3 regions of the Belliella marina genome follow, and region 3 is predicted to be linked to each of the others. Evidence: riboswitches for the same ligand, from Rfam matches in the RefSeq annotation. Region 3 holds a riboswitch; each other region holds the start of a gene.
What was found. Region 3 has a riboswitch for cobalamin ahead of ACFSKL_RS19435 (TonB-dependent receptor). Riboswitches for the same ligand answer to the same signal wherever they lie in the genome.
Positions count from the first base shown of each region.

Region 1 (3,181 bases), on a different contig from region 3:
AACCCAATGCTCATTAATTTGACAAAATCAGCACTTACGATCAATGGGAAGACTTTCGGTTACGTGGATGGAAAATCTACCGTCAGAGGTTGGTTAGACACTTTTGGTTCAGCAGATGGAGGTCAATTCGGATCATTTGGTGGAGAAATTGCAGGAAAGACCAATACTTTGTTTGTTCCACCACATTCCTATGTGGAAGGATCATTTGCGAACATCCAACCGGAAGTCAGAAAAATCGTTGGAGATGGATTTCAAGGAAATAGGGTTGATTATCCTTTGTTTGATACTCCAGCCAGCACCACGCTTTCATTCTATGAAGACACCAATTCCCCCATGAAGTTGAGCAGTTTCATCAATTATTCCTTGATAGACGAGGACAATAGACCAATTTCCACCAAAGTTGTCAACCAAAACTTCTATATGTCAGGTTTTTTTGAAGTGAAAAATATGGGCAACATGGAGCTGAACCGAAATTTGCTTACCAGGGAAGATTTGGGGAGTTATTCCATTTCCAGAGGACATGGTGCGGGGGTGGTCCTATTTTTGGCAGGATTAGTAGGCTTGGTAGTAGTTTTGGCAGATTTGGTCGATGAAGAATAGTCCTTAAAGTATAAAGAATAGATCAGATTCAAATTGAACCACAATTCTATATTGTGTATTATTCTTATAGAAAAAGCCATTCATGTCTCACATAATAAGATCAATAGAAAAGGGCGTTTTCTCCAAAACCAGAAAGGTTTTAGGAAAATCTATCTAGGAAAAATATGTATAATTGGAATTGATATCAATCTTTGGCAGTAATTTCTGACTCGGCTATTTCGCTTTCTTCAATGACTTTTCCAAGATCAACACCTCCTCTAAACAAAAGCATGCCACCAGCGATTCCAAGTGGATAGTTTTTGCTTTGTAAACCGTGAACAAGAAGGTAAGCCCCCGAAAAGATGGATACTGCAGGCTCTATACTTTTCAATCCTTTTCTGATGTTGATAAAAATCATTTTTGCCAAAGATGCCATATTCAATTTGTTTATATGAATAATAAATTATGTATATCCGCTTTCTTACCAGTAGCCACACAAAATGATAAGTTTTAAATCAATTTATGTACTGATAACTTAATGACTGATAGCTAATAACGATTATCCTATTGAACCATATCTTTAATTTAGATTCTGGTGTTATTGAGGGAAATCGTGTAATAAATTAAAATTTTCACACCTAAAGTGAAAGAATATAGGATTTAAATTGCAAATATCCTGCCTAATTATTCCCAAAATGAACATTATTCCAAACTATTTTTCATTGCTTGGTCTCTATTTGATTTTTAAGAATAGCCAGTATGACGGTAACCATAGTTGAGAGCTATTCACGGATTTGACTAGATCGAACAAACCCATTGGATACTTCCATTTCAAGATTCTGCAAAGTCAGGATACCAGAAGAGCAATGCAATTCAGTATTGAAATTGAAGTTTTTAAACAAAATATTTCATTATAACGAAATACGATCTACCTTCGCAGCCGAATTGGTTTCCTATCAGACATAGTCAGGTAGGGATTAAACTGGAATCCGGTGCAAATCCGGAACTGTCCCGCAGCTGTAAGCTCATCATGCTATCTCCAAGTTTTAATGGTCACTTTCTGTTTTCACAGATGGGAAGGCCGGAAGGTAGTGAGTAAGTCAGAATACTTGCCAATTGGATAAATTATTCACGCTTTCGGGGATTGAAGCTTGAAAACAAATGCACTTGTGTGCTATCTATTTGATTTCAAAGTATTTCGTTGAAAGCTATTTGGTCCTAACAAATAGTTTTGATGAGCAAAATTGAACTTATTCCTTTTGGGGATTGGTGCAGGTATTTCTTTATCTTTTCTGTAATGCTTTTAGGCATGTGCTATGCAGGGGAAATTTATGCCCAAAAGCAAAATGCTGGATTGGATACCGGAAAGGTACATGATTTAGATGAAGTAGCAGTACGATCGGAACGCTATAAGCTTGATTTGGAATCACCCACGCCAACCCAAGTTTTGAGCGGAAAGGATATCGAGAAGCTGAACAGCTTTTCGGTCGCTGATGCTATTCGATACTTCACAGGAGTGCAGCTGAAGGATTATGGTGGGATAGGAGGGCTCAAAACCATCAATGTCAGAAGCCTTGGAAGTGCACACACAAGTGTTTTCTATGACGGGGTGATTATTGGCAACGCACAGAATGGCCAGGTTGATTTGGGCAAATTCTCACTTGACAACATTGAAGCCATTGAGCTTTTTAATGGCCAAAAGTCTTCGATCTTCCAACCTGCCAAAGGATTCTTTGCGTCAAATACACTTTTTTTGCAAAGCAGAAAGCCTGTTTTTTCTGGGAATGCAAAATCAAACACCAAACTTTCCCTAAAAACCGGATCTTTTGGATTGTTCAACCCATCGGTGCTTTATGAACAGCGGTTGTCGGATAGGCTGTCTTTAGCCAGCAATATTGAATATGTTACGGCGCATGGCGAATACAAGTACAGGTACAAAAAAGAAGGGGGATACGATACCACTGCCATTCGGCAAAATGGGGATATCAATTCATTCCGAGGTGAATTAACACTTTTTCAACAATTCAAATCTGGTGGTAAGGCTAGTTACAAAGCTTATTTTTACCAATCAGAGAGAGGACTCCCCGGTGCCATCGTGGCTAATATTTTCAGCCATTACCAACGTTTGTGGGATAGGAATTTCTTTGTCCAGGGACAAATACAAAAATCCCTATTCGAAAATCACGAAATGTTGCTGAATGTCAAATACAGCCATGATTACAACCGCTATGTGGATCCAAATTATCAAACTACCAAAGGTGCTTTGGATAACCATTACCGGCAAAGCGGCATTTATGGCTCATTGGTCAACCTGTATGCCATAAAGTCATGGTGGGATGTTTCCCTCGCCACAGACTTTAGCTACAATAGCCTTGATGCCAATCTGTATAGATTTGCCTATCCTACGCGCTTTTCTACTTACTTGGCATTTTCCAGTGCCATGCATTGGGATCGCTTGGAAATTCAGGCAAACCTCTTGGGGGCATACATAGTGGATGAGGTTGAACATTATCGGGGGACTGGCAATGAAAGTGTTTTTTGTCCAGTAGTTTCCATGTCATTCCAGCCATTTGAAAATTACGAAACATTTCGATTGCGGGGC
Region 1 is NZ_JBHUHR010000039.1:140,974-144,154, forward strand. It holds gene ACFSKL_RS14510 (hypothetical protein) at 1-600, shown strand, start outside; gene ACFSKL_RS14515 (hypothetical protein) at 785-1,015, opposite strand; cobalamin riboswitch at 1,509-1,710, shown strand; gene ACFSKL_RS14520 (TonB-dependent receptor plug domain-containing protein) at 1,814-3,181, shown strand, end outside.
Region 1: it holds a riboswitch for cobalamin, as region 3 does, so the genes downstream of both, ACFSKL_RS14520 (TonB-dependent receptor plug domain-containing protein) here and ACFSKL_RS19435 (TonB-dependent receptor) in region 3, are expected to answer to the same signal.

Region 2 (3,181 bases), on a different contig from region 3:
TGATAAGGCAAGCACTTTTAGAAAATAAAAACCAATAACAAGATAATTGCCATAATAACAGCCACTACTGTATAAACAGGGTTTCTACGCGGAAATTCAAAAGCACATATTGGGCAAAAAACCGCATTTTTATCTACTTCCATAGCACAGGAAGGGCATTCCTTTGTTTTCATGTTCGGGAACTCTCGTGAGTTAAAATTGATTAACAGTACAAGTAAATTAAAATATTATGAAAATAGAAATATGGTCAGATATCATGTGTCCTTTTTGTTATATAGGCAAAAGGAGACTGGAAGCTGCATTGGAGGATTTTGAGTATAAGGATCATGTTAAGATTGAGTGGAAAAGCTTTCTCTTGAACCCTGATATGAAAACAGACCCATCGAAATCTACTTTGGAGTATTTGTCGGAAACCAAAGGCTGGTCCATGGAGCAAACCCAGCAAATCACAAATCAGGTAGTGGAAATGGCTGAGCAGGAAGGGCTGGTTTACCACATGGACAAAACAGTAGTCGCCAATGCCAAAAATGCCCATCGCTTATTGCAACTTTCCAAAACTTTGGGGAAAGGTGATGCAATGAAAGAGAGGTTGTTGAAGGCTTATTTCACCGAAGGGAAGAATATAGATGATATGGAGACCTTACTATCCTTGGCTACAGAAGTGGGGCTTGAGAGGGATCGTGTATTGGCTTGTTTGGAATCTGATGAGTTTACTGATAAGGTAGAAAAGGATATACAGGAATCCCGCCAAATCGGCGTCAGGGGAGTCCCATTCTTTGTGTTGGACAGGAAATTTGGGATATCGGGTGCACAGCCAAAAGAAACGTTTGAAGAGACCCTCAACAAAGCGTGGAGTGATTTTGTCAAAGAAAATCCAATCCTGGAATTTGCCAAAGGAGTGGATGGAGCTGCATGTGATATTGATGGGAACTGTGATTAATCCGGCTTTGCCATTTAGTATTTGAGAGCGAAACCTGATCGGTATTTAATGTTTCACACTGGGGGAAAATCCCTTGCCTTTCAGATTTTCATAGTTGAACAGAATTTAGAAATAGTTGGCAAATAAAAATACAGCTCAAACAGAATTATATTCTGTGATTGTTCTGAATCAATCTATAAGCTGGCTAAATTTAGGAAGTTTGATTTAAATCTTAGCCAAACTGCTAGGAGGTAATGGGTTTTTGCTAGTTTTGCAGGATTGAAGTTCTTTACTATAATTCTACATCATCCGGAATTGGTTATGCTTAGCTGTGTATTAAAAGGGAATCGTGTGTAAATCACGAACTGTCGCGCAACTGTAAGTAACATTCCAAAGGTTTTTATCCCAGTATGTCCACTGTTCTTTGAAGTAAAGAATGGGAAGGATGGTAAAAGCTGTTACAAGTCAGGAGACCTGCCTATTTCGATATGACGATGCTTTCGCGAATTGAAGCTTTTAGTCAAGTGTGATTCAAATTCCATCAATGTCTTTTTGGCATTTCATAGGTCTTTGATCCAAAGTGATTTACCGATTTTGGTTTTTCATTCAAAGGAAAAGTATGCCTGATTCGTCACGTTGTATGTTTCCAGCACTTTTCTATCTTCTTCTTTCCCAAAAGCATTCTTGATTTATTGTGATGAGCTTTTAACCTATTTATTTCAAACAAATAAAGTTAAAAGACCATGCAAACGCATAATCTTGGCTATCCGCGAATTGGTAGTCAGCGAGAATTGAAAAAGTCCTGTGAAAACTATTGGGCAGGCAAAATCACCAGGCAGGAGCTGTTTCATAAAGGAAATGAAATCAAGCTGGCAAACTGGACATTACAGAAAGAAAGCGGGATAGATTTGATTCCATCCAATGATTTTTCCTACTATGACCAGGTTTTGGATATGGCTTTCAGTGTTGGGGTAATCCCGGAGCGATACCATTCGGTGATTTTTGATAAAAACAACTCAGAGATAGATCTTTATTTTGCGATGGCTAGGGGATACCAAGCCAATGGATTGGATATCAAAGCTATGGAAATGACAAAGTGGTTTGATACCAACTACCACTATATTGTTCCAGAGTTTAAGAAAAATCAAGAGTTCAAGCTTTTTTCTTCGAAAATAGTGCAGGAGTTTGCGGAAGCCAAACTGGCTGGTTTCAAAACCAAACCTGTTATTTTGGGACCTGTGTCATTTCTTTTGTTGGGAAAAGAAAAAGAAGAGGGGTTTGAGAGAATAGATTTACTTAGAAACCTACTCCCTGTTTATTTCCAAATAATAGATAAACTTATTGAGCATGGGGTAGAATGGATTCAGTTTGATGAGCCATTTTTGGCAATGGATCTTTCTGCAAAGGAAAAAGAAGCCTTCCAGAGTGTATATTCCCAAATCAGAAAGAGATATCCTCACCTGAAAACAATGGTGGCGTCATATTTTGGGGGATTGCTTGATAATCTGAGCATTGCCACCTCACTTCCAATCTGCTGTCTTCACGTTGATTTGGTTCGTTGTCCAGATCAGTTGGAGGATTTATTGGTAAACAAACCTGCGAATCTTTCCATTTCATTGGGTGTGGTCGATGGGAGAAATATTTGGAAAAACGATTACAAAAAATCTTTGACCTTGATTCAAAAGGCATTGGAAAAGGTTGATTCAGAGAAACTATTCATCGCTCCTTCCTGCTCCATGCTTCATTCACCATGTGATTTGGATAGTGAAGTGAAATTGGACGAAGGGATCAAGTCTTGGTTGTCTTTTGCAAAGCAAAAACTGGCAGAGGTGGCTGACCTGAAGCAATTGGCTGAACTTGGGGATGTTGAAAGATTGATAGGCGAGGGTGCCATCCAAAGTGAATTGCTAAGTGCTTATCAAGAAAACCAAAAAGCAGTTTCGGACAGGGCAAGTTCTGGCTTAATCCATAAAAGTGAAGTCAAAGAGCGCCTTGGGAATGTAAAGGAGTCTGATTTTGAAAGAACCAGTGTTTTTCAAGACAGGAAGACGAAGCAATCTGAATTGCTTAAATTACCTTTGTATCCAACCACAACCATTGGTTCATTTCCACAAACCAAAGATATCAGAAAGGTAAGGGCTGATTTCAAAAACGGAAGGATCAGTGAGCAGGAATATGAACAGTTTATCAAAGACGAAACCGAGAGGACGATCAGGATCCAGGAAGAAATTGGTCTGGATGTATTGGTTCATGGAGAGTTTG
Region 2 is NZ_JBHUHR010000045.1:177,182-180,362, forward strand. It holds gene ACFSKL_RS17745 (DsbA family oxidoreductase) at 230-940, shown strand; cobalamin riboswitch at 1,219-1,415, shown strand; gene metE (5-methyltetrahydropteroyltriglutamate--homocysteine S-methyltransferase) at 1,663-3,181, shown strand, end outside.
Region 2: it holds a riboswitch for cobalamin, as region 3 does, so the genes downstream of both, metE (5-methyltetrahydropteroyltriglutamate--homocysteine S-methyltransferase) here and ACFSKL_RS19435 (TonB-dependent receptor) in region 3, are expected to answer to the same signal.

Region 3 (3,181 bases):
CTATCCGCACCTTTCATTGCTTCCAATGTAACAAAATCAGAAGCCCCAAGCCAGTAATCTGCTTCTTGCGCTTTATCCAAGACATATTCATAATTGAGCTGGGCACTGCCAATTCCTGATTGCTCTTCGAAGATATACTTTCCTCCAGCGGCCGTCAGAAGCTGTGCTCCCCAGGAATCATTGCCAGGAACATACCAGATATCTTTGTACATCACTCCTGCCATCACTGAAGGCTTGGTATCATCTGATATCACAGAAACCAAAGCCAAAGCCTCCAAATATTCATGCTCTATCTCTTCAAACACAACTTTGGACTCCTCGTATTTGCCCAGCAAAACCCCTGTGAATTTTATCCACTCTGCCCTTCCCAACGGGTGCTGTTCTACATACTCCCCATTGATCACTGCCGGTACACCCGCTGTTTTCAGAAGCTCCAAATTTTTCAGATCTTCACCCATAGTAGAAATCATCACCCAATCAGGCTCCAAATCGATCATCATTTCCACATTGGATTGTGCCCCCGAACCAAGATCTTCTACCAATCCAGCGCTGATTCGCTCCCTTGCTTTTTTTGAAGAAATTAAGTTTAAGTTGGGAAATCCAGCCAGTTTTTCTGTGCAATCCAACAAATCCAAATGCGGAATTTGGGTAGTCGATGTCAAAACGACCTTGTCAATAGGCAAAGTAACTACTGCATCAAAAACCCCTTCTGGGCGAGCAACTTTCCCATTCTCCATCACCAAATACCTAAATGGCTCATGCTCCCCTGGGAACGCCTGCGTCACTTCCAAAATCCAAAAACCTTCCCCATTAAAAACCTGAAAACCTGTAGCGTAGGAGTTTTTAAAAAAATCTTTACTCTCTATTTTAACATTCTTTTTTTGTCCACAGGAAACAAAAACCAACAAGAAAACAAGAGTAATAAATTCTGATTTCAGAAGTGTGATATATCGCATTTTTTTCGCGTTTTGAAAGTATTTCGCTCCAAAGATACAAACGGGAATGGTTTTTAGTCAATTTGAAATAAAAAGCTGAAAAATTAAACATACCAAATCATTCCCAGCCTAAACCCAAAAATCTGCCAACAATTCCAAAGAATATTTGAATACATTAAGCGCGATTGCGTATGTTTGCACCCAGAATTGGTTCTCGATCCTTTTTCAGGCTCTCGGGATTAAATGGGAATTCGGTGAAACACCGATGCTGTCCCCGCAACTGTAACCTCTTCCCGATCGCTTTCGGGAAAGCAACTTACCTCCTCCATTGCCATTGTTCGTCCCGGTCACTATCGGGAGAGGACGAGAAGGCCGGTAAGTTCAAGGAAGCCAGGAGACCTGCCTCTTCTAATCAAATTCAAAGCTTTCGGGTGAAAGGCTGAGATGAAAAGAAAATGTTTCAGAAGCTGGTATTCCACAATTCTCCTGTTCTACTTGAAGAATCTTCCGTTTTTGTGACATGATCCATTCTCTCAATTTTATTCCACGAATGACTTGAATTAAATAATCGGTTTTCATTATTTAATTTCAAAGGCATTGCTATTTCTAAGCCTCTTATGTGCTACTTCATTTTCGATTGGAGTAGAAACTTCTTTATTGGCTCCCCAAGATACGGTGGAGCTGAAACTGGTGGAAGTTTACTCTGCCCCACTTGAGAAATACAGCTTTGGGCAAACACTACAAACCTTGAATTCAAGGGATTTGGAAGATTTCAATGGGCAAGCCTTGGCAGAGTTGCTGCAACAAAGAACCGGATTGTTCCTCAGACAATATGGTCCGGGGATGCTAGCATCGCTGACGATGAGAGGCACTTCTGCGGGCCACAATGCTGTCTTTTGGAATGGCCTCCCTATCAACAGTCCATCGCTTGGGCAGGCAGATTTTTCGATATTGCCAGTAGGTGGATTTGATGAAGCTACCGTACATTATGGCAGCAGCGGGGCACTGTACGGGTCAGACGCCATCGGCGGAGCCATTCACCTCAACAACAAAAACAACTTCAACAAAGGACACCAAACCAAAATCCTCAGTACGCTGGGAAGTTTTGGCAGATGGAATCAGCAAGTTGAATATGCATATTCGAACAAAAATTTCTCAACCAGATCTCGGGTTTATAGGAATTTCTCAAAAAACAACTTCAAATTCAACAACCTGGCAAGAGCAGGAAGTCCGGAGGAGAGACAAAAAAATGCTGAAATTGAGCAAATCGGTGCTATGCAGGATTTGGCTTGGAATCTCAGCGAGCATCAGCAACTCAGTACATCTATTTGGTGGAATCATACTGACAGGCAAATCCAACCGGTCATGGGTTCCAATGACAGAGATCATCAGATAGACAGAAATTTCCGGGCTGTAGTTGACTATAACAGATTCTCCTCTACTACTGTCTGGAACATCAAAACAGGAGTCATACTAGATGAATTGAATTTCAATGGTGGCAGCAACAAAACCTCCCAATACCTGCTATCAACTGATGTGGATTGGAATATTTCTTCCAAAGTCAAATCAAAATCAGGAGTCAGATTCAATCATGTAAGAGGGAATCTGAGCAGCTACGAAGCCACCGACAATAGAATTGAACTTTACCAATCAGTCAATTACATTCCCCAATCGGATCTTGCGTTTTCTTTCAATCTAAGACAATTGATCTACGATGGTGATCTTGCCCCATTCACCCCAAGTATTGGTTCGGAATGGACATTTTTCAAAAATGACAAAAACAACTTGAGCACCCATGCTTCTGTATCGAGGAGTTTCAAAATCCCAACCCTGAATGATAGATTTTGGGTACCGGGAGGGAATCCAGACATAGAATCAGAGGAGAGTATCAGTGCCGAGCTCGGATTCAAACAAGAATATACAAGCAATGGATTCAGACTAAGCAACCAAATCAACCTATACAGCATGTGGGTGGACAATTGGATTGTTTGGCTACCAAGAGGAGGTTTTTGGAGTCCAGAAAATATCAGGGAAGTGAGAAACCAAGGCTTGGAATACTTCGCCACTGTGACGAAGTCCTTTGATCAATTCCAAGTTGAATTCAATGGCAGTTACAATTACACCCTTGCCACGATCCTCAAAACCATATCTGAGAATGACAGGTCAAAAGGAAACCAACTTCCCTATACTCCCAAGCATAAAGCACAGGGGAATCTTCGGCTTGCCTACAAAACCAACTCCGCATT
Region 3 is NZ_JBHUHR010000046.1:92,295-95,475, reverse strand. It holds gene ACFSKL_RS19440 (ABC transporter substrate-binding protein) at 1-956, opposite strand, end outside; cobalamin riboswitch at 1,127-1,356, shown strand; gene ACFSKL_RS19435 (TonB-dependent receptor) at 1,533-3,181, shown strand, end outside.